DNA from 4 places in the Sporomusa sphaeroides DSM 2875 genome. Region 2 is predicted to be linked to each of the others. Evidence: riboswitches for the same ligand, from Rfam matches in the RefSeq annotation. Region 2 holds a riboswitch; each other region holds the start of a gene.
What was found. Region 2 has a riboswitch for cobalamin ahead of SPSPH_RS03410 (TonB-dependent receptor plug domain-containing protein). Riboswitches for the same ligand answer to the same signal wherever they lie in the genome.
Positions count from the first base shown of each region.

Region 1: another riboswitch for cobalamin. It lies ahead of cbiD (cobalt-precorrin-5B (C(1))-methyltransferase CbiD); the one in region 2 lies ahead of SPSPH_RS03410 (TonB-dependent receptor plug domain-containing protein).
Region 3: another riboswitch for cobalamin. It lies ahead of cobT (nicotinate-nucleotide--dimethylbenzimidazole phosphoribosyltransferase); the one in region 2 lies ahead of SPSPH_RS03410 (TonB-dependent receptor plug domain-containing protein).
Region 4: another riboswitch for cobalamin. It lies ahead of SPSPH_RS19585 (TonB-dependent receptor domain-containing protein); the one in region 2 lies ahead of SPSPH_RS03410 (TonB-dependent receptor plug domain-containing protein).

Region 1 covers NZ_CP146991.1:1,778,804-1,784,979, reverse strand. Annotated here, with positions in the region: gene SPSPH_RS07980 (cobalt-precorrin 5A hydrolase) at 1-42, opposite strand, end outside; gene cobM (precorrin-4 C(11)-methyltransferase) at 46-810, opposite strand; gene cbiT (precorrin-6Y C5,15-methyltransferase (decarboxylating) subunit CbiT) at 841-1,434, opposite strand; gene cbiE (precorrin-6y C5,15-methyltransferase (decarboxylating) subunit CbiE) at 1,431-2,063, opposite strand; gene cbiD (cobalt-precorrin-5B (C(1))-methyltransferase CbiD) at 2,042-3,136, opposite strand; cobalamin riboswitch at 3,249-3,420, opposite strand; gene SPSPH_RS07955 (LutC/YkgG family protein) at 3,627-4,241, shown strand; gene ldhH (L-lactate dehydrogenase (quinone) large subunit LdhH) at 4,241-6,176, shown strand, end outside.
Region 2 covers NZ_CP146991.1:755,049-761,224, reverse strand. Annotated here, with positions in the region: gene SPSPH_RS03410 (TonB-dependent receptor plug domain-containing protein) at 1-2,024, opposite strand, end outside; cobalamin riboswitch at 2,142-2,322, opposite strand; gene SPSPH_RS03405 (MerR family transcriptional regulator) at 2,664-3,503, shown strand; gene SPSPH_RS03400 (hypothetical protein) at 3,667-3,999, opposite strand; gene SPSPH_RS03395 (ECF transporter S component) at 4,177-4,680, opposite strand; gene SPSPH_RS03390 (TonB-dependent receptor plug domain-containing protein) at 4,707-6,176, opposite strand, start outside.
Region 3 covers NZ_CP146991.1:4,146,007-4,152,182, reverse strand. Annotated here, with positions in the region: gene SPSPH_RS19145 (DUF1538 domain-containing protein) at 1-1,169, opposite strand, end outside; gene SPSPH_RS19140 (ABC transporter substrate-binding protein) at 2,051-3,217, shown strand; cobalamin riboswitch at 3,377-3,562, shown strand; gene cobT (nicotinate-nucleotide--dimethylbenzimidazole phosphoribosyltransferase) at 3,685-4,731, shown strand; gene SPSPH_RS19130 (nicotinate-nucleotide--dimethylbenzimidazole phosphoribosyltransferase) at 4,724-5,782, shown strand.
Region 4 covers NZ_CP146991.1:4,250,471-4,256,646, reverse strand. Annotated here, with positions in the region: gene SPSPH_RS19605 (RecQ family ATP-dependent DNA helicase) at 1-1,134, shown strand, start outside; gene SPSPH_RS19600 (hypothetical protein) at 1,280-2,170, shown strand; gene SPSPH_RS19595 (helix-turn-helix domain-containing protein) at 2,535-2,750, opposite strand; gene SPSPH_RS19590 (Arc family DNA-binding protein) at 3,136-3,318, opposite strand; cobalamin riboswitch at 3,784-3,967, shown strand; gene SPSPH_RS19585 (TonB-dependent receptor domain-containing protein) at 4,114-6,176, shown strand, end outside.

The DNA.
Region 1 (6,176 bases), 1.0 Mb from region 2:
TTCGGCCCCTTTGCGGGTAACAGAGATGACTGCCAGCTTCACAATTTATTTAGCCTCCTGCGCCTGTCTGAACATATGTCCGAATTCCGGAGCATATAACCGCGACAAAGCATAATCGGTTTGCAAGACCTTACCGACCACAATCATGGCTGTACGGTCAATATTATTTTCTCTGGCAATTTGAGCAATAGTGCCTAAGGTAGCGCGGAAGATTTTTTGATCAGGCCAGGAGGCTTTTTGCACAATAGCCACCGGGGTTTCGTAGGTATAGCCGCCATCTACCAGCTCTTTAACCACATTGTCCAGCATATGCACACTCAGGAAAATACACATCGTAGCCTCGTGGCTGGCCAGCTTAACCAGTTTTTCTTTTTCCGGCACCGGGGTGCGCCCTTCCAAACGGGTAATAATTACCGTCTGGGATACATCAGGCAATGTATATTCCTGCTTTAAGGCAGCGGCTGTAGCCAGGAACGAGCTAACGCCGGGGATAACTTCAAAATCAATATTTTTCGGTGCCAGTGCATCCATTTGCTCCTGAATGGCACCATATATGCTGGGATCGCCGGTATGTAACCGGACTACCAGCTTGTTCTCTTTAACCCCTTGCTCCATAACAGCAATGACTTCATCCAGCGTCATGGAGGCGCTGTTATAGATGGCAGCTCCATTTTTAGCGAGGGATAAGAGCGCCGGATTGACTAACGAACCGGCATAAATAATGATATCTGCCTGTCCCAAAAGGCGCTGCCCTTTCACGGTAATCAGCTCAGGATCTCCCGGACCGGCTCCTACAAAAAATACATTCATTGATATTCTCCCTTCATCCAGGCTGTTTCCCTATCCGGCAGCCTGCCCTTCTTTAGTACAGGTAATAATATATATCGGGTTAAGTGCTTTAAACATATTACTGGTGCCCACCGGCTGAATCCGGGTAACTTGTACACAGCAAGCCTCAACCGCATAGGCCGGACGCTGCCGCATAAGCTGGAGAGCGGCAGACAGTGTTTCTACGGTAACAGCTGTTACAATCAGGCGTCCGCCCGGTTTCAGCAATTGATCGGCCGAGGACAAAATGTCGGGCAGCCTGCCGCCACTGCCGCCGATTAAGATGACTTCCGCCGCCGGCAGCCCGGCCAGCGCCGCCGGTGCCGAACCAAGCACAGCCTGAACATTGCCGGCCTCAAACTTAGCGGCGTTGGCCTTAATCAGTTCAATCCCCTCGGGTTCGCGCTCAATGGCATATACCCTGCCTTGCCTGGCCAATAAAGCCGCTTCAATGGATAGCGAACCGGTACCTGCCCCGATATCAATGACAGTGTCGGCAGCACCAATGCTGGCCTTAGCCAAAGTTAAGATGCGAATTTCCTGTTTCGTCATCGGAATGTCGCCTCTGATGAACTGCTCATCCGGAATACCTAAGCTGTGACTCATGCTTTCACCACCATTACGCTATGTTCAAAACCGGGAGTTTCTGCGGCCTCGGCTAAGGTCATAGCAGCCACCACTTCATTGTCATAAGACAAATTGGCGCATAACCAGACATGAGCCGCCTCCGGCCACCCGAATGCTAACAGGATGCGCGAAATACAGGCCGGATTGTGCTGAGTGTCAGTCAGGATGCCCAGCTTATGCCCTGGCCGGTAACGCAGTACCTCATCAGCGGCTGTACGGCCATGCATACTGATCAGAGCGGCATCCTGCCACACTTCGGCCACCCGGGCAAACGCCATTTGGACCGAACTAATACCGGGAATCACCGTAATACTCTCTGGCGCAAACCGTTTTCTGACTGCCACCAGCATGCTGTAAAATCCAGGGTCGCCGGACACCATAACCACTACATCCTGACTTGCCAGCTGTTCTTCAATAAAATCAAGCACACCGTTAATATCTTTATCAATAATCCTGGTAGCCTGACCGCCTGCGGCAAAGGTATCCAGCGCCCGCTTACTGCCTACCAGAACTCTGGCCTGAGCAATCGTCCGGCTAACGACAGGCAGCACATAATCAGGCGATCCGGGGCCAATGCCAACAACTACTACCTGGTACCTACATTCCATCCTAAATGGCCTCCAATTTCACGGGCTGTCTCATCAAGCCCCAGTATATCTCCCTGTAAAGTCACAATAACGGTTCCCACTGTCAAATCACCAAACACATAACGCTTTGCCCGGGCACTGGCCCGTTCGGCCAGTACAGAATAAACCTCAGTCATATTATACCGGGCGATGATTGGCATAGCAGCTTCGGTAGTAGTCGAAGCCATTATTTCTTCAATGGCCGTCTGTGGCGCTCCGTTTAGCGCCATATAGGCGGCTATTGTCTCCAGGCGGGCATCGGCCATCCGGTTATGAGTATGGAATATGCCGGCCGACACTTTAACGATTTTGCCAAGATGGCCAAATAACAACACCCGGCGCATGCCGTATTTTACTGCATTCTCCAACATATGTCCGATAAAATTGCTTGTCTGGATTACGGCGGCGGCCGGCAGGCCGCAACGGTTGATGGCTATATCCTGTCCGATTTTTCCCGGAGCAAATACTATATCTGTATAGCCTAATGCCTGCACCACACTAATCTGCGGTACAAGTGAATTTTTAAAAGCCTCTTCTGACATCGGTTCAACAATACCGGTAGTGCCAATAATCGACAGTCCGCCAACAATCCCCAATATGGGGTTAAGCGTTCTGGTCGCCAATTTCTCTCCCTCGGGAATAGAAATTGTCACAACAGCCCCTTTATCTGTTGGCAAACACTCAGTCACAGCCCTGGTAATCATGGAACGCGGCCCGGGATTTACTGCCGGTTCACCTACCGGCACAGCCAGCCCGGGTTTAGTCACCGTTCCTACGCCAATACCTGCTTTGATCACAACTCCCGGTTTATCGGTAATAATGATCTCTGCCATAATCCTAACCCCATTGGTTATATCCGGATCATCACCGGCATCTTTGATTATTGCCGCCATACCGCCGCCGGCAACCGGCCAGCTTTCGGCAACAGGTACTGTCAGCAGGACTCCTTGTGGTGAAAAAACCTGAAGAACAGTCACCGGCTGGCCCAGCCAGGCCATAACCGCAGCCTTGGCTGCCGCTGCGGCACAAGTCCCGGTGGTTATCCCTTTGCGCATTTCTTTATCGGACAATAAAAAAGCCCCCTTGAGCAGGGGGTATAACACCAAACAACATGTAAAGATTGCCTGAATATTGTACCCACACCTGCCTATCTTCCGTAGGTCCTAGCGGCATGTGTTAGAACAGGCAGGTCTCCTGACTCTGGTTCTTCGCGTACTTAGCCTTCCCAGTTTCCCAGTGGCATGTATTAAGCAGCATCCCCATTACAGTGGCGGGACCGCGCCGGTATTACACCGGACTTCCCTATTAAGCGCAAAGCACCCATTCCCTTACATGTATCAAATTTGCGATTAGTACTATTATTCCATATAGTTAATTATTTTCCTGCTTACCAGGCAGGAATTATCTAAATTAAATAATCTAAAAATTTTTCTGTATTTTTTGCGTTTTTTGTCAATTTTTAAAAGGGTTTTAGCCTATTTATTACGAAGTGTATACTGGTCAGACCATCATACCGATTAATTCGGTTATAAGGGAGTGGAGAATTTGAAAAAAGTAAGTGAAAATTGGACCCATGCGCTTACCTCCGGTACTTGTAGCGCCAGCCTGTTCCCGGAGTTCGAAACCCGGGCAAAAAACGCGGCCGCCGAAGTATTTCGCGTCAAAACAGCGGCTGAAGCCAAAGAAGTCATTGCCAATTTAGTCAAATACACCAACGCCCGCAAAGTAGTAGCCGTTGACAGCCCCTTGCAACAGGCAGCAGGAATTAATGCCACCCTAACAGACCTGGGTGTAAGCCTGTACACCGAACAAGCAGATATCGCCGAGCATGCTGAAAGTGCCGATATTGGCATCTCCGCTGTTGAGTTTGGCATTGCCGAGTCAGGCAGTGTTTGCCAGGATGCGTTAGCGTTTGAAAGCAGGCTTGTCTCGATGCTGCCTCCTTTACATATTGTTTTCATGAACAGCAATAGAATTGTTCCCGGCATAACAGAAGCTATGGAAACAATCGCCAAAGTCTACGACCGCGGTTATATCAGCTTTATTACCGGCCCCAGCCGCACTGCCGATATTGAACGCGTACTGACAATCGGCGTACATGGTCCCAGCCGTTTTGTCATTATTGCCGTTGATGAAGAAGTTAACGGAGGTAAGCAATAATGGAAGCGAATAATCGTAATATAAAAAATGAAATCCAGGAAAAGTTACAGGATGAAGTGCTGCGTGGCGCATTAAGCCGCTTTGCGGAGGCCTATCCGATATCCAGGGCCAAAGCTTATGAAAATGTTGCCGATATTGAGGCTCTGCGCGAACAAGTCCGTCAAATGAAGATGAGCGCCGTTGCCGATATTGAAAACCTGGCCGATAAATTTGAAGCAGAAGCTGCCAAACGGGGCGCTAAAGTGTTTCGCGCCAAAGATGGCAATGCGTTAAAAGAATATTTGATAAACCTCTGTAAAGAAAAAAATGTAAAACGAATTGTTAAATCCAAATCCATGGCTTCCGAGGAAATTCATCTTAATCACGATCTGGAAACAGCCGGCTTGCATGTTAAAGAAACTGACCTGGGTGAATGGATTATCTCTCTGGCCGGTCATAAACCGTCCCATATGGTTATGCCAGCCATTCACTTGAACCGTGAACAAGTTGCCGGCTACTTCTCCAAAGAACTGAAGCAGGAAATTCCGACCGATATTCCGTTCATGGTTCAGGCTGCCCGCCAAGCGCTCAGAGGGGAGTTCCTGGAAGCTGATATGGGCATATCGGGCGCAAACTTCGGTATCGCTGAAAATGGCGCTATCGGGCTGGTAACGAATGAAGGCAACGCCCGCCTTGTCACTACCCTGCCACGGGTTCATGTTGTCATCATCGGTTATGAAAAACTGATTCCCACCATTAAAGATGCCGCCCCCATCCTGCGCACCCTGCCGCGTAATGCCACCGGCCAGCTGATGACCAGTTATATGACAATGACTTCCGGTGTAACCCCGGTCATGGTCAAACAAGACGGAAAATGGGTTGAGCAAGACAAAGAACTTCATATTATTTTATTTGATAACGGACGCTTACAAGCTGCCCATGACGATAAATTCAAAGAAATCTACCAATGTGTTCGCTGTGCTTCCTGCCTCAACGTCTGTCCTGTATACACAATTGTCGGCGGTCATGTGTATGGTCACATCTATGCCGGCGGTATTGGCGCCATCCTGACGGCCTTCCTCAACAGTATGGGGGATTTTGAAAAAATCAATGAACTTTGTATCGGCTGCCGCAAATGTGTTGAGATATGCCCTGGCAAAATTGACATACCACACCTGATTGAAGAACTCCGGGCCAAAGCCGTCAAGGAACACGGTCTGCCTTTCGGTGTTAAAGCAGTAGTTGAAAACGTACTGTCAAACCGTAAGGTATTCCACACCCTGCTGCGGTTAGCAGCGATCGGTCAAAAACCGTTCCAATCCGGCCGTGTAATCCGTCATTTGCCGCTATTTTTAGCCGGCATGGCCAAAGACCGCAGTCTCCCGGCAGTGGCTGATGTTCCCTTCCGTGACCGCGTATCCAAGGTAACCAGGAAAATAAATCAGCCTGTCAAGAAAATCGCCTTCTTTAGCGGCTGTAACATTGATTTTATTTTCCCGGAAACCGGTGAGTCGGTGTATAAGGTACTACAGGATCTTAATATGGAAGTAGTTTTCCCGGAAGAACAAAGCTGCTGCGGCAAACCGGTACTGGGGATGGGTGACCGCGAAACAGCCAAACGGATTGCCAAAAAGAATATCGAGGCCTTCGAAGCCACAGGCGCTGACGCCATTCTTTCAGCTTGCCCGACTTGCGCCGAGACCTGGCATCAAACTTATATCGAATTGTTTGAAGATGAGCCGGCCTGGAAGGCCCGGGCCGAAAAAATCGGTCATAAGGTCTGCGAGTTTACCAGCTTTGTCGCGAAGGAATATCAAAAAGCCGGCCGCCTGGTCAAAACTGCCGGCAATGTAAAAGTAACATACCATGATTCCTGCCATATGAAACGCGGCCTTGGCATTTATACCGAGCCGCGCCAGTTGCTTGAAGCGGCTAACGGCTACGAACTGGTAGAAA
Region 2 (6,176 bases):
AAGAAATTTAATGGGGTTGCATAATAATTCGTTCCCGTGTGGTTTACAATATCGTTTCTATCCAACAGATTGTCTACAGTCAAAGAAGCTTCATTGTTTTCATCCATTTTGTAAGTGGTGCTCAAGCTAGTCAGTAAATATGGCTTCATTTTTTGAGAATGCGCAGTAGCTGTTGCGGCAACACGTTCTGTTAAATAAGTTCCATTCAAGCTTGTACTCCATTTATCCTTTTGATAAGTTACTCCTCCTGTCAATTGCAGACGTCCATATTGTCTGTCCCAGTATTTTTTCACTCTCGGATCATTGCCTTTAGCTTTTGTTTGAGGATTGCCATAATTAATCCCCCAGCTATATGACCAGCTATTTTCCCCGCTTATATCACAGGTTAACTCAACGCCGGTGTTCTTAAAATCTTCATTCGTATATTTTGATATTCCTGTTGTCGAGTCCCAGGTCGCAGTAATATTATCGGTAATATCAATATGATACACCGCCGCCTTCCACCTATGACCACCATCTATCTTCTTCCAGCCGAGCTCATAATTAACACCGGTTTGCGGCTTTAATTCCGGTGCCGGCAACAGATTGTAGGCGCTGCCGTATATTTGCTTAAAGGTAGGCAAAATAAACGACTGGCCAATACTGGCGTATATATTATCCTTTTCACCTAATTTGTGAATAAATTGTCCGGATGTGCTGAAATTGTTGTAATTTGCATCTTGGGCAGCACCGGCAGTCCAGGTTTCACGGGCACTTAAGATGAAAGAGTTCGCATCACTGAGTTTTTGTTCCCATTGTCCGTAAATACCATAAACCTTTCTTTCCTGCTCTGTTTTAGTCCCAACGATGTGTTTAATCTGATTAAAATATTCATTTTTATATGTAAATCCAAAAATAGTATTGACCCTGTCATTTATCTGCCAATGTTTCTGGGCGTCAATCCCGTAAGTTCTATCCTTTTGATCGACTTTATCAGGCGCGGGACTCAGTTTTCCAGAACTATTATAATTAGCAAACCCTCTTGAAGTAGGCTTATTGTGATTATAATACAAACTGGCTTTTAGATTTTCATCACTATATCTAAGCTGTGCTATATTATACTTGTTTGTATAGGTTTTATCATTTTGTAAATCGCCTGCTTGCGCATCCAATAATTTCTTCCAGTTATCGCCAAACCAGGTCTGATATCCATTTTCATTGTCCATATAGTTATACGAAAGCGATAACTTATCATTAAAATTATATTCTACTGATACACTGTCTTTATCAGAACCCCTAAAGGTAGTCGTTCTGTCCCCTGCAGCACTGTTAGTAATTTGAATTTTATCCAAACTGCCCCATCTTGTCTTACTGTAGCTCAGATTCAATTTTCCCATATTAAAGGTTGCATTGTGATTTTGCTGGCCATAATTGCCAAAACCTGTCGATATCGTATTATCAAATTGCTTTTTCATAATAATATTGATAACGCCGCCCATGGCTTCACTGCCATATAAAACCGCGCCACCACCTTTTACAATTTCCACCCGTTCAACATTTTCCACCGGAATGGAATCCAGATAGTAGCTGCCGGACATATTAATCGGGACTCCATTTACTAAGACCAATGTGCCATTACTTACGCCGCGGATAATAATTGGATTGGACATAGTAGAATAAGGATTTCCGTTAGGTCCATAAGTACTGTAGGAAAAACCGGAAATTTTTTGCAAAGCCATTTGTATATTCTCAGCACCGGTATTTTTTAAATCTTGATTCGTCAAAATGGTAGTAGAAGCCGGAACCTCAACATCAGGTTTTTCAGAACGGGTAGCCGTTACAATTATCGAATCAAGGGTAAAATCCTCCACTGCACCGGCAGCCAAAGCTGCCGGCCCTCCCCCACAGCATAAGCCGGTAATGATGGCCGTGACTAACATACGCTTTTTCAGAACGCTTTTCTTTTTCATCCTCATTCTTCCTTTCATAATAAAATAAAAAACTCCCGGCCATGACAGCCGGGAGGATTCTACAGCAACAGCCAAATAAAAACTCCTGGTCTAGAACCAGGAGCAAATTCAGCAAAACAACAAAACTCACCTGGAATATATTCCAAATAAGCTAGTGTAACTGTAATCTCCTCCCCATCACTCGTGGGTAAAACGGCGATCTTTAGACAGGCAGTTCTCCTGGCTCTGGATCATAGCTCTCCCAAACCTTCCCAGGACTCTCATCCCAGTGGTATTTTGGTTTGCTCCCCATTACAGTGGCGGGACCGCGCCGGTCTTGCACCGGACTTCCCTATTAAGCCCTTTACAGGGCACCTGTCTAGCAATATTCAATTCACATCAGAGAAGAACACTTAACTCAATATACAACTTCACTTCACCATTTTAGCAAACATTATCAAAAATCGTCGTTTTTAGAAGATATATGTCAAAATTTACTCTGGATTATAAGGGTAAACTATATACCGGTCATATAGTCAAGTCTTTTTTCCCAGGCCTGACCACTTTTGTTATCCCGACATAAGAGGAGCTAGCTTTTATCCTAAATAAAAACTAACCTTTCTTGACACAAACCCAATTCATCATTAATAATGGGGATAAAAGAAGGTTTTAGGTTCAACCATTGTTTTATGCACCTGGATTCCTATATGTAATAAGCGTAGGAGAATACAACATATGACAATTAACAAAGAAAACTATATTACCGCCGGTGAATTGGCCTCTCTCTATGCTATTCCCAAGCAAACCTTGCTTTATTACGACAAACACGGACTATTAGTTCCAGCCTATGTCAGCGAAAACGGCTATCGCTATTACTCGGTTTCTCAATATCTCTTGCTGGAAATTATTCTAAATATGAGGAAATTAAATATTTCCATTCAGGGCATAAAGAATTATCTGCAAGATCGCAATGTTGATAATTTCGAACAGATATTACTGGCGAAAGAAAAAGAATGTGATAAAATTATAGAAGATACGCTAAACATTAAAAAGAGCTTACATTTGTCTTTACAAACAATAGAAAAAATACGCAAAACCCGGTTCAATCAAATTCAAGTAAACTTTCAAAAAGAAAAAATTCTATTTGTCAGTGAACCTTTAACCGAAACCATGTCTTTGCGGGAACGGTTCAGGCTTCTGTCCAAACATAATCAAACCGCCTTCTCCAAAAAACACTTCAAGGAATTTACTACCGGCTGGATCATAGATAAAGATGATTTTTTTGCAGAAAAATTTAATAAAACAATACAATATTTTACGCCTGTTTCTCATTCCATTCCTAAGAAGCACTGCTTTATCCGTCCGGAGGGATTATATCTCACCATACGCTTCCAAGGAACTTATTACCAACAAGTAGCTTCCGTATATAAGGAAATCCTCGATTTTGTGCAACGCAATGCCTTGCAGATTGTCAGTAATGTATATGTTTTCCCGCTGAAAAACCACTGGCTTACTACTGATACAAAAACATATATCAATCAAATCTCTTTTCAGGTGGAGTACACCACCTGCTAAAACAAAAGGCGGAATTGGGCTCAGTTTCTTTAACTAAGCTCAATTCCGCCTTTTCCATCATTTAGGGTATACTCAGGCATTTCATGCTCCTTGAACTGGATCATCATTGCCTAAACCTTCCCGGACTCATAGCTTTCATAGCCTGGCATAAGCTTACCACCAGTTAATCAACTTTGTGATGACATTTTCCTGCCGTATTTCCCGAGAGAATATTCCGGTAAATTTCATGAGCTTCTTCAGGATTTTTGCCATTTTCTAACGCCTTCCGGGCATGAATCACTGCGGTGCGGTATTTTTTGTGTGCCTCATCTTGAGAAATGTTTTCGATATTTTTAGAGTCGAAATTCATTACTTTGCGAAAAATCTCATGAATTTCTTCCGAATTTTTCCCGGCTTCTCGCGCCAGTTGAACATGCTTTAGTGCACTTTCATAACGATGCTTGGCATGCGGTTCATTAGGAATTTGATACTTAGGATGCTTTCTTTCCGTATTCATTATTTTCACCCCTTAAAATATAGCTTTTCTGTCTACTTTACTCTATATAGCGGTCATATAGTCAAGCTATTCTTTAAAAGTCGTTGTTTCACAACAAATACATAAACACAGTCTCCATATCTCACATGATATAGTTGAAGTGGGACAAGGGACCTGTCCCTTGTCCCACTAATTGTTTTATCTTACTTTACCGGCTGCTGGCAGGCGTTTATACAGCCAATGACACAGAACACCTCCGGCAAGACCGGTAACCAACTGCGGCCAGCTCATTGCAGTCTTGAGAAAAAAGGCCTGTCCGGCCGGCAGGGAAATAAAACTGAAAATCCAGGTGGCAGAAAAATATAAAGCAGCCATCCGCCCCACAGACGCCAGCAGTACTGCCAGCCACAAATGGTGTTTCCGGCCGGCTTCATATAGCAGAATATAAACAATATTAGTGACAGCCACCGGCAAAATAAAGACCGGCAGAGGCAAGGCCTGCTGAAAATAGGCGACAACCGGCGCCAGACAGGCGATAATGAATCCGGCTCTCAGCCCGGCGGTCTCGGCAGCTAGCAATAGGCAGGCATTAACCGCACTGCCGATGACAAACATGGATACAAAGGGCGGCACCGGCACCAGCAGCCGCAGCGACTGCAGCAGGATCATAAGCGCCAGCAGCAAAGACCCCCTGGCAATCATATGTCGCTCCTTTCCTCGCCAGCCGGTCACAGGGTAAACCTGACATTCATATGGACAAAGGTACCCGGCAGTGAAAGCTCCTCATCCTGATGATTGAAAAGGTTCTCCACCCCCACCGCTATCGTTTGGTTCTCGTTAATTTTTTTTGTAACATTCATATTCCAAACAGCAAACGATTTATTCACCCCGCTGCCCGAGCTTTGCTGAAACAAATAATCCCGGTAAGCATCTACCCAGATGCTGGCACTTAAATCCGGCGCCGGCCGGTAGGAAAAACGGGAGGATACCTTGTGGCGCGCCCGGTTGAACAACCGGGTGCCGGTCAGATCATTGCCGGCGTCCAGATAAGTATAGTTTCCCGACCAGCTCAGCCTGTCAGTGAGCGGACAAGTGATTTCGCCTTCCAGCCCGCGCAGGCTGGCCCTGCCGATATTCTGATACTCAATATGGGCGGCGCTGACCCACGCCTCGTCAATCATATCCCTGACCTTGCTGGAAAAGAAGGTCAGCTTGCCGGTTGCCTGGCCCCAGTCCCGTTCAACAGCCAAATCGTAAAAAGTAGAGCTTTCCGGCTTCAGGTCGCTGTTACCGGCAAGCTTGACCAGCGCGCCGTTGCGGACTACATTTAAATCCAGAAACAATTGATTCGGGGAAGGGACACGGTAGCCTTTGCCGGTATTTGCTTTGACGCGCCAGCCAGGCTCCGGCCTGTAGGTTAAGCCCAGCTTGGGGCTCACCTTATCCGCGAACCGGTCGCTGCCGTCATAGCGGGCGGCTGTCGTCACAGACAGCTTGGGAGCCATATCCCACTCATCCTGCACATACAGCGCCGAATAATCGGTTTTTACCTCCGAGCCCTGATAGGTTTTGCCATGAAAGGTTTTGGTGAAAGTACCCCGGCCTGTCCGGATACCGGTCCCGCGGTACAGTTCCGGCCGGAACTCACCGCCGATAGTCAGGCGGTGGTCAGGCCCCGCCGTTTTACTGACCCTGGCCTCGATTCCCGATATCCGGTAATAGCCGTAAACCGAATTCACATACAGGCCGTTGCTGCGGTTGACGGTATCGTTGTACTTGTCCCAGATGGTCTGATAGGCATTGACAAACAACTCACCGCCTGTCAGTGTTTTTTTGTAGCTGACGCCGTAATATGTGCGGTTGTTGTCGTCCCGGACTGCTGTGGCCAAAGTCCCCACCATCGACAGCATCGAAGCATATTCCTCCTGTTTTTCCTCCATGTACGAGGCACTCAGGGAAATCAACTCCCCGTCACGGGGAAAATAATCCACCCGGCCGGAAATATTCCTGCGTTTGCCAAAGGGCAAAAAGGTAGTTCCGTCACTTTTAAGCGACTCAGCGGTATCTGTATAATTGCCGGCAAGAAAAACACTCAGCTTATTCTGCCGGCCTGAATCGTAGGAAAACGCATAGCGTCCCTGCCGGTCGCCCTTATCTGTCCACAATCCCTGATCCAGATCCAAATGCCAAGCTTTCTG
Region 3 (6,176 bases), 1.6 Mb from region 2:
AAAATTCGTACCACCGATAATATCAAAGCAGCACTTGTGCCTAAAGACAAGCCTGTCATCATCATCTTTTTGGAGATGGAGCCGCTGGTTATATCCTCAACCTGCTTGTTGAGTACATGAACGGCAGGTTCGGCGTAAACGACAAAGAAGCCGATGATTGCGCTCAGAGGAATCAGAATCCAATTATAAGGAAGGGTGGCAAGTTCTTTGCCAATATAAGTGCCTGCAGGCATAAAACCGATATTGACGCCAGTCAGGAAGATGGAGAGCCCGATCAAGGTGTAGACAATACCGATCAATATTCGTATTAATTTTGTTTTTGACAATTTCAAGCGAATGAACTGGAAAAGTATAAAAATAACCACAATTGGCAGGAGGATGGTTAAGACTTCCTCAAATAACAGGACAAAGCCCAGATAATAGGAATCTAATAATTCGCCAAGATTATTTACGCTGGCGTTTGGTTCAAAGGCGAACCCGGAACCTGAGGCATCAAAAAACATACCCATAACTAAAACCGCTAAAACAGGACCGATGGAACATAACGAGCAAAGGCCGAAACTATCTTCTTCCGAACTTTTACCGCCTCTTACTGCAGAAATACCGGCGCCCAGGGCAAGAATAAACGGTACTGTGATCGGCCCGGTGGTTACGCCGCCGGAATCAAAGCCGACAGCCAGAAAATCGGGTGCCGTCAGTGCGGCGACAATGAACAATATCACATACGATACAATAAACATATAGGACAGTGAAAACTGGAATAGAATGCGCAGTAGTGCTAACACGAGAAACACACCTACGCCAAAAGCCACCGAACTTACCAGAACCATATCAGGCACCGCCGGTACCTGTTTGGTTAGTACCTGCAAATCCGGCTCGGCTATGGTGACAACCACACCCAGAATAAACGCGGAGCCGACGATCAGCCAGATGTTTTTTGATTTGGTTAATTCTGCGCCGATGGCTTCCCCGATAGGCATCATGGCAATGTCGGCGCCCATGGTAAAAATGCTCATGCCGATAATGAGCAGGAGGGTGCCTGTAAGAAACAGCATCAAAGACCAAAACGGCAGAGGAGATATCGTAAAATGCAAAGCAAGTACAATGGCACTGACTGGCAAGACCGATTGCGCAGCCTCTTTCAATTTTTCTAATAAGTCTGTCGTCATTAACAACTTCCTTTCCTGTTTCAACCATTTATGTGCATATCGTGATTGTGTGTTGTAAAACCCAGCCTTTAGGTAATTTACTCAATAAAATATGCATAAATTCATACAAAATATAATCCGCTCCCTTGATTAGGTAAAATCTTCGCCAACTAAAGCTACTATCCCACTAGGGCACTGACCGCATGTTTTTCCTATAGCTTCCGGCAATAGCAATGGATAAATTTCTGCCCGGCAAACTAACAACCTCCTTCAACTATAAAGTGGTATGTTTATAATAACACGGATTGGTAAAATGAGTAAAGAAGTCTCTTGGCCAAATTTACTACGTACTAGGTGGGTTATTTCACGAAAAAGATAAGCGAATTTTCGGTAAAGGGTAATGAGGAAGGACGAATAAGGGGCGTGTATTTGTGGAGAGTACAAATGGTGAAAAAAATAAAGATAATTAGTGATTGTGATGGTTCGTTATCTTGAAAAAGCCTGGGTGATGTAATATAATGTAGAACTAGAAGAAACAGGATTAAAAAAATACTATAAAAGTATATAGACAGTATACTTTTTGCCTGATTTTTCAAAAAAACAGGCAGTCTAATTTTTTCTGGTTAAGGGAGACTTAGCTTCGGATGGGCTGAAAACCCCCATCTGAAGCTAAGTTTACTTTATCCGATGACTAACTCGCTCTAAGACTCCCACCTTTCCAGGTGGGAGTAAGAGCGACTAAGTCTCTGGATAAGGGCGAACTAACCTTCAGATGGGGTTAAAACCCCACCTGAAGCTAAGTCTGCTTTATAAAAAATCGTTGCTTTTATTAGCCGGCCAAGTGCGAGCCTGGCAAAAAGCAAGCGGTTTATGGGTCAAAAAAAGGGAGGAGAAATTGGGTAATGCGTAAAACAAGTGTAAAATTAGTAGCCGTACTAACCGTTGTGCTGTTAATGGCAGGAGTTATGGCAGGCTGCGGCGGGACCGCTTCCAATGACATCAAAATTGGTGTTCTAAATGAAATGACTGGCGGTAACGCAACCATGGGTACTTCTTCTGCTAATGGTGCCAGAATGGCTATTAAAGAAGCCAATGCCAAAGGCGGAGTGCTTGGCAAACAAATAACCGCCGTTGTTGCCGATAATAAGAGTGAACCTTCTGAAGCCGCCAACGCTATGACCAAACTGGCAACTCAGGACAAGGTAGTCGCCATCACAGGTATGTTTGCCAGTTCGAACGCCATTGCTGCCTCCAGTGTAGCTGAAGCAACCAAAGTTCCGCTTTTAGCAGTAGGGGCAACCAATCCGAAAGTAACGGTGGATGAAAAAACCAATAAGGTAAAAGACTATACTTTCCGCGTCTGCTTTATTGATCCGTTCCAGGGGACGGTAGGAGCTAATTTTGTCCTCAATAGCTTAAACCTTAAAAAGGCCGCTATCTTAGTGGATAATAGCAGTGATTACAGCAAAGGACTGTCCACCTTCTTTGAAGAGGCCTTTACTAAAGGCGGCGGCGTGGTTTTGTCCAAAGAAGCCTATTTGCAAAAGGACCAGGATTTCAAGACTATTTTAACCAAAATAAAAGCCCTTAATCCTGAAGTGCTGTATGTGCCCGGATATTATGAGGAAGTAGGCAAAATTGTAAAACAAGCGCGCGAATTGGGCATTACTGTTCCCATTATCGGCGGTGATGGCTGGGATTCGCCTAAACTAATAGAAATTGGCACAGCCGCCGCGTTAAATAACACCTACTTTACCAACCACTACTCGGTGGATAACACCAGTCCCACCTCACAAGCTTTTGTTGAAGCTTACAAAAAAGAGTATGGATTAGTGCCGGATGCATTGGCTGTTTTGGGTTATGATGCCGCCAATCTGCTGATTGACGCCATCAAACGCGCTAACAGTGTGGAGCCGGCTAAGATCCGTGAGGCGCTTGCCGCCACCAAAGATTTTGCTGCTATCACTGGTGCGACGACCTTAAATGCCACCCATGATGCAGAGAAAAATGCCGTTATTATTGAAATGAAAGATGGCAAGCAAGTCTTTAAAGACACCATTAAGCCGTAGCCAGGTTCTGCGGATAATCATGCTTTCAGAAAACAGGCCGGGAATATTCCCGGCCTGTTCATATTGACGGTATTTACAGGACTCTGTTATAATTAAGGAAATTTTGCATAATACGGTTAAGGTGCCGCCGGCTAGTATCTTGTGTCACTTAAAATTTGAGATTAGATGGTGACACAAGGTACTACTACCGGGGGAGAATAGGGAAGTCTGAGTATGGCCACACCATACATAAGCGCGGGCCCGCCACTGTACCGGAGGAGAGCTTACACAGGCCACTCGTCAAGGGGAAGGCGTAAGTATTGATGAACCGGGAGCCAGGAGACCTGCCTTACACCGTTTTACATCCTTCATGGAAAAGAAGGCTTTTTTGGGATTGCCCAAAAGAGCCTTTTATTTTTGCCCCCTGTTTTTTGCCTAAGGTTTGGCGCAAGCCGTGTTTTCTTTACTTAACATAATGGGAGGTTGCTATGAGTTTACTGCAAGATACCTTAGTGAAAATTACTGCCCCGGATACTGTGATTATTCAGCAGGTACAGGATAAGCTGGATAGTCTGATCAAGCCGGCAGGCAGCCTTGGCCGGTTGGGAGACATGGTCAGACAGTATGCAGGCATCACCGGTGAGACCGAGCCGCGCCTGCCCCGCAGCTGCATGGTGGTAACATCTGCAGATCATGGAGTTGCCCGGCAGGGTATCAGTGCCTATCCGGTGGAAACTACTATGCATATGACGGCCAATTATCTTATCGCCAAAGGGGGCAGTGCCAACGCTTTTGCCAATTTCAGCGGTTCTGACCTGGTGGTGGTGGATGTTGGGGTGGCAGGTGACTTATCCTATGTTCCCGGACTGTGGCACCGGAAGATTGCTTATGGGACTCAGGATTTTACCCAAGGGCCGGCCATGAGCCGGGAGCAGGCTGTACAGGCAATCGAAACCGGGATTGAGATTGTCAACAGTAAGGTGAGTGAAGGCTACAATTGTTTTAGCCTGGGGGAAATGGGCATTGGCAATACGACGGCCAGTGCTGCCATTGTCGGTGCGTTTACCGGCCTGGAGCCGGACAAGATTACCGGGCGGGGGACCGGCATATCGGACAGCCGCATGCAGGTAAAACTTGCCATTGTCCGCCAGGCGTTGGCGGTTAATAAACCGGATGCCAAAGACGGGCTTGATGTATTGGCCAAGGTTGGCGGGTTTGAGATCGGAGCCCTTGCCGGGGTTGTTCTTGGTGCTGCCGCTAATCGCTGTGCTGTCATAATTGACGGCCTTAATACCACGGCGGCGGCTTTGATTGCCCATGCCATCCAGCCTGTAAGCAAAGAATACCTGTTTGCGTCCCATTTATCCGGTGAACCGGCCCATATCATTGCCTTGCGCTGTCTGGGGCGGGAAGCGTTTGTCGACATGGGGGTCCGGCTGGGAGAAGGCATCGGCGCTTCAGTCGCCATTGACATGTTGAAGGCAGCCGTTACCTTGCTTGATAACAGTAACCGGGGAGGGCAGGCTCATGTTTAACGATATTCTGGCAACCATCAAACCCTTGGATGAGCAGGCGATGGAGCGCTGTCAACTGCGATTGGATAACCTCACCAAGCCGCTTAACAGTTTACATTCTTTTGAACATATTGCCCGGCAGCTGGCTGGGGTTACAGGCCATCCCCGTCCCCGCAATCTGGAAAAAAGCATTATCATTATGGCTGCCGACAGCGAAGCCGCCCTGGCAGCCAGAGGCAGATATGAGCAAACACCAACCGTCCAAAAGATTAATAATTTTTGCCAGGGCCGGTCTGTGATTAACAGCTTTGCCGAACATGCGCAGGCCAAGCTGGTCCTGGTGGATATCGGCGTTGCCGCCGGGCTGCCGCCATACGCGCAAGTCCGGCATGAAAAAATTGCTTATGGTACGGCAAATATGCTGCAAGGTCCGGCATTAACCAGAACGCAAACAATACAGGCCGTCAAGGTGGGAATCCAAACGGCTTCAGAGGCCATCGCCAGCGGTGTGCAGGTAATCGGACTGGGTGAAATGGGCATAGCCGGCACAATTTCCGGTTTGGCGGTTGCCTCCTGCTATAGTGAACAGCCGCTGGAAAACCTCACCGGCCGTGAGCGGGTGATTATCCGGCGGTCCTGGGTGGTAAATGAGCCTGATAAACAGGATCCTCTGGATGTATTGACAAAAGTAGGCAGTTTGTCAATGGCAGGCCTGGTGGGAGTAATTATTGGGGCGGCTGCCGGGCGGGCCGCCGTAGTGCTGGATGGCCTTGTCACCAGTGCAGCCGCCCTGCTTGCCGTACAAATGGCGCCGGCGGTGAAAGCCTATCTGATTGGTTCGCATTTTGCCGCCGAGCCGGGACATAGGGAAGTTCTCGGTTTGCTGGGACTTCCGGCCTATCTGAAGCTGGACATGAACCTAGGTGAAGGGACAGGCGCCGCATTAGGAATGTCGCTTATTACCGCTTCGCTCCATGTAATCAATGATATGAAAACCTTCGGTGAAGCCGAAGTCGCCGTAGCGCAGGACGGACCGGGCGCTTTGAAACAAACCAAGGCAGTCAGAGATTAAGTATAATTTTCAGAGGACAACAGACAAGAGCTGTTGTTCTTTTTTATGCATTTTGTCCGATGACTAACCTTCAGATGGGGTTAAAACCCCACTTGAAGCTAAGTCTACTTTATCAGTAACCGGTGCAGATGTATGTAAATCAAAATGGTTTGTAATTTTTCGTATTATCTCAAAATTAAGTGAATGGGAAATATAAAATTTTCTTATTTATAAAAAAAATAACGACATATCTCAACATGAATCTCATTATTTTTCGCTGAAATAAGAACATGATATGACAAAATATCCAACCATGTGATAGAGTTCTCTAAAATTCTATGCAGAGCAAACTTTATGTCGAAAGAACTAGGACTAAAGTCCTGAAGGAATTTTTACATAAAAGGTAAATTATGGT
Region 4 (6,176 bases), 1.5 Mb from region 2:
GAAAGAAAGGAGATTATAGACAGGTATAAAAGCAATGAAATCAATGTAATATTTGCTACCAATGCATTTGGCATGGGAATAGATATCCCAGATATTAGGGTTGTTATTCATTTTATGATACCGGAATCTGTGGAGCAATATTATCAGGAAGTCGGAAGAGCCGCACGAGATGGAAATGTTGCTAACGCTTATTTACTATATACCAATAAAAACATAGATGTAAAACGAAAGTATTTTATTGATGGTTCATTCCCATCAATTGAGAAACTCATAAAAACATACAAGAAAATTGCCGAACAGGGTGAGGGGCTGCATACATTGCCTTACTTTGAGGATGAAGAGGTGCAGCAATGCTTATCATATTACTTAAATAGCGGAGTATTGAAAATAGAATGTAAGGGGTTTTCTGACTTAAAGAGTATTACAAATGTAAAAGATAAAACTCTTACAGATATTATAAATAGCACAAAAACCAAAAATTTGATTACTACTGTTAAAAAATCTAAGTTCGATGTTAAGACGATTATTAATAAGGTTTATAAAGGTATTGTAAATGGTCTGGCTACTACAACTAAGCCATTGGATAGACGGTTGATTGTAGAAGTTATAGAACAAGAAATTTCTAATGTAAAAATGCAAGATATACAAAATGCCATAGATGAAAAGCGTGAATATAAACATGCGTTACTTGATTATCTTATATTTCTAATAGCTGACAACACATCTTCAAACGAGCTTCATCAAGAAATAGGCAGATATCTTGGCGTTGAAAAGCATATGCTTAACAAGATATACTCTACTGTGAAAGGTGATCGTGTGAGGAGCAAATCGGAGGTTATTATTGCTAACCTTCTTGCCAAGAATAGCATTGCTTATGAGTATGAAAAGAAGCTTGAATACGAGAAAGGTAAATGGATTGAACCTGATTTTACAATTACACTACCCGATGGAAGAGACTTGTATTGGGAGCACTTAGGAATGCTGGGGGTAGAAAGCTATGACAAACGATGGCTTGAAAAGCAGGATATATATGATAAATTTTACAAGGGAAAACTCATTGTGACATATGAGGGAGCAACTATTACAAATAGCACACTTGATATTATTGATAAGATATCTTCCGATTATTATTGATCTATGACCTGGTAACATAGAACCTGAATTAAACAAAAAGACTATTTTGGTTCCGGCTGTGTATAAAAAGAGGACGCTAGTGAAGACAGGTTGTTTAAATTCAATTTTTCAGTGTACAGAAAGTTGAAGGGGGTACAGGTGAAATATGAAAAATAATATGGAAAAGGAAAACTTAGTGTTGATGCCTGTAAGCACAAAATTTATAGATGTTTTCGAAATATTTATGAATGATGAGCAGAAAGCAAAAGTTCGTGCAAATAATGTACGGCAGTATGTTGAAGGTATTATTGATTTGTTGTTAAAGGACAAAATTCTACCATTTTTAAAACCTACTGAAGATTATTCATGTATCAATTGGGGTAGAAAGATAAAAATTATTGAAGAGCATTATGATAAAAGTATAGCCGGAAAAATTCAACAGATTTTCAAAATTGGCGGTGAAGGTTCGCATTTTAACGGTCAGGTTAGAGATGAGGAGTTGCAAGAGATAATAAAGCAGGCCACTCATATTGTGGAAGATATGTTCGTAAAATACTTTCTTGTTCCAGAGCATAAATTCGGTTGTGAGAATATATTTACGATTTTCAGTATGTTGCCGCCGCATAATAGGATATATATTTTGGAAAACGTGTATATTCATTATAAAAATCAATATATTGTAGACCGCCTTTCACTTGCCTACTTAAAACATGGTGAGAAAGATAAAGCAATTGCATTTCTTAACACAGCATTGCAAGAAGTAATAATTGATGATGATTTCCACTCCTTTCAGTTAAATAAAATAAATGTTTTAGGAAATAGTCTTTCGGATTTGTATGAGACAAATGCAAAATACGAGCATAACTCAGAATGTTCAAAGGCACTTTTGGTAAATGGGCAAATAGTGATAGGTCTGCCTACTTCAAACGACGTATTTGATACGGCAAGAGCCGTAAAAATATTTAGGCAATGGTTTGAAGAGGATAAAGATAGATATCCCGAATTTATAAATCTTTTTTTGTGCTTGATGACGAGAGACGAACGTCAATACATATAACACTCAATTTTCAGGAGTCTCGCTGGTGGGGCAGGCTTGCGTTATTGTATTACTTTCGCTCACATAACGAGTGTGTTACGATGATAGAGTCTAAAGACTAATGATAATTGATAAAAGGACCATGTAGTCAATGTTTTAACACGTTATGTCAATGCAATAAGTCTATGGGAACATATATTATGTGGCATTCTGCTTGCGTAAAAAAACCGTCTAAAGCATCCAATGGCTTTAGACGGTTTTTAAAAATTACAGTACCTTGCTTCAGTATTTATCTATTCAAGCCTTCACGGATTATTGGACCGTCCAACTAAGTAATTGAGAGATACATTGAATTTGAATAATAATCCCGTCTCTGACATTTCCGTCAGTTATCCTCTGCTTTATCTAATCTACCGACCAGATAATCTAGAGACACATCGAAATAGTCTGCGAGTAAAATAAGTCTGGCCATATTGGGTTCCCTTTCGCCTGATTCGTAAAATCTCCAGGCGCGAGTGGACACTCCTAGTAAATCGGCTAATTCTTGTTGAGATACGTTATGTTTTTGTCTTAATTCTTTTATTCGATGCGAAAAACTCATAAAAACGCTCCTGAAAATATTGACAGGAACTAAATGTTCCTATATAATAGGAACAAATTGTTCCTGTTTGATTTTTATATACTGAAAGGAGGTAGGTAAAAGAGCGACTCGAAACAGCAAGCTTACAGCTGTAAGATGCTAAACAAGGGCAAAGCATGCCCGAGAATGTGTCTGAAGGACACTAGTTGCTCGATACCACGACAAAACAACTGCTGCTGATGGAGACAATCGAACGGAAAACAGGGGTGTGTTCCACATACGATTGTCTCCATTATAGCGCAGTTGGTGGCTGGCTTCAATGTTAAAGGCAGTGGATTAAATTCCTCGTGAACGTTCCGTTAAAAATAAGCCGATAATACCTTTAAAAGGAAAAAGCCGCAGGAATTTATTTTGTGTTTAAATCAACCTTAATCGCCCCATTTTTGGTCTCATAGGCGGCTATATGAGCTTTTATAATCATTTCTAGTTCCTTATTAACTGTTCTGAAATTATTGTCAGCAATATAGCGAAACTTTTCAAGTATATGTTGATCGATACGAAGTGTAAACTTAGATGTATTTGATGACACGGTAATTCCCTCCATAGAAATGTAATTACAATAAATGTATATTAAAAGAAATAGAAAAGGCATATTGACGGCAAAATGACGGCATGATATGATTTAAATGGAAAATGGGGGTGCCTATATTTGGGAGTAAAGTGTTTTGTCAACAATTTTCCTACTTGAGGTCTGTTCTACAGAAAGGGGGCATATAAAAGAGAAGTTTAGATAACGGACTTAACCTTATTAAGCCGCTAACCAAGGGTAAAGTATGCCTAAATTCGTGTCTCAAAGACACGAATTTGGTGTCGCCCTGCATTGCTCACAGTTGGCAGCTGGCTTCAATGCAGGGGTTGAGAAAATGTGACAAATCATTGCAGCGGTGAAGTTATGCAGAGTTTGTAGGAAAACTTTTGCCGTTGCCGAGGGGAAGGAGGGAATAGGAAAAAGTAATAATCCTGAGCTATGCTTCATAGATTAAACCACAGAACAACAGAATATCTTGGGACAGGTGCCCGCAAGGGCTTAATAGGGAAGTCCGGTGAAATACCGGCACGGTCCCGCCACTGTAACGGGGAGTAGTCTTGCATATTGGCCACTGGAGCGTCAAGCTCTGGGAAGGCGCGGGACAGCGATGAACCGGAGTCAGGAGAACTGCCTGTTCGGCAATCACCGTTGTACCTGCGCGTGACAGGGAGGCGATTATGCAGTATTTTCGGAAAATAACGTCAATTTGGCATAAGCACTTCCCAAAGGGGAGTGTTTTTTTTTTTAGTGTCTACTATGCAGAGAGGAAAGAACGGGATAAAGGAATGATCGCTTTTGAACCACATCTACAAAATCATTTGGAACCGGGCACGCGCCTGCTGGCAGGTGGTGTCCGAACTGGCGAAAAACACCGGCCGGATGAAATCGGTCCGCTACAGCAGCGGCGTGCGCGGCGCCAAATGCGTGGTACTCAGCCTGGGATGGCTGCTGGCGCTGAATCTGGCTGCGTCATTTATCCATACGGCGGCTGCGTTTACAACGCCGGCAGACGGCACGTGGACGGCAACAGGAGAGGTCGACGGCTATAATACCTACGAATCGACAGCCACCATGGGTGGCGCCGGGACTCTTCCGACTAACCCTAAAAGGTACAATGCGACGATTGTGCTGCTGGCAGGCGAAAGATGGCGGCCGATGGATGTGCCGGCCAGGGCCTCGTATATAACTGCCGCCGAGCTTACGCTGGCGGGCGGCAGTATGCTTGACCTGGCCTGGAAGGGCAACAGCCAGGGATATCAGGAACCCACGCCTGCTAAGGAGGCCAGTATAAAGCCCATAGCCCTGACTGTGGAAAAACTGAATCTGTCCGGTGACGTTGTTTTGCGCATTAATACCCATGTCAAAAGCACGGGCGGAACCATCCAGATAGGCGGTGTTACCGTTAAACAGCTGACCGGCAGCGGCACCATCTATGTTCAGTCTGCCTATGATCCCAATTATAAGACCATAGTACGCGGCGCGGGCGGGGTTTTCATGCGGCCAATAGAAATGACCACGCCTGCTTATAAGTACAACTATATGGTTGTTGACCTCAGCGCGGCCGGCAGCACTGCTTACAATCAGGTTAATGTGCTGGGGCAGGCATCACTTATCGACGGCCCGCTGCGGATTTACGAACTGGTGCCGGTTATTGACTGGAACAACCTGCAGCCCGGCAAAGCGATCCTGCTGGGGGTAAAGTCCTACAATACCGGTGTCATCTCCGAATCCGGCAAGATGGCCAGTGACGCCCAACTGGCTTTTCGCAATATCTGGCGCATCGAAGAGGGCAATCTCTTCACCCGTATGGATGAACTGCATGCCCGTCATCTCGGCAATACAGGCGCGCCGTCCCTTGCCGGTGCGGCGGACAGGCCGGTAAGCGAAGGCGTCTGGGCCCATAGCTTCCGGGGAAAACTGAACAGCCGCGGCGCGTACGGGCGCGGCTTCAGCCAAAGCTATGACGGGCTGCAGGCCGGGCTTGACAAGGAGCGGGAGGGCGACTTCTATAACGGGACCCTGTACTACGGCGTAATGTTTGGCCGGACAAGTGCCGATGCCGGTTATGCTACCGGCCGGGGAGACCTGACCGGCACGAGCATGGGCGCCTATGCCTCCTGGACCGGTCACAGCGGCCGCTATCTGGATCTCGCTGCCCGGATGACGAAGATCGAAAACGACTACCGGTTTCATGACAGCGACAGCGCCAACTCGGCCAAGTATGGCAGCTGGGCCAGCGGTATCAGCGCCCGGTACGGCTATCGCCGGAACTTGCCCGGCGGCTGGTATTATGAACCTCAGGCCGGTTTAGCAGTCGGCATTATTGACCGGGTAAGCTACGAACTGCCTAACCAGCTAGCGGTCAGGCAGACCTCAGACAGGCCGGTGGTCGGCCGGCTGGGCGTGACCGTGGGCAAGGCGTTCGGCGATGAACAGCACCGCGGCCACGCTTACGCCGCTGTCACCGCCCTGCATGATTTCGGCAGCAGCAAGCTGGAAGCCCGTTTCTCCGGCGACCGTGAGACCCTGCGGGCCGCCGCCAGCCGGGACTCCTGGCTGGAATTTAACCTTGGCGCCAGGCTGCAAACCGCCCGCGACAGTACGGCGTTTTTGGAAGTGAGCAAGTCCACCGGCGGTGATGTCCGCAAAGACTGGCAGATCAATGGCGGCCTGTCCTGGAAGTGGGGACTGCCGGCTAAGGCCGGCAAAGCCGCCGACGATTTTCAGCCGGTCGCGGCGGCAACCGTTACGGCACTTGCAGCCGGGGACGGCAGCAGCCGGCCGGCCGGCAGTCTCCAGGCGTCCGGAGCTATTGAGTACCAGCCCCCGGCTCCCGGGGGCGAGGCTGGAGTAAATAA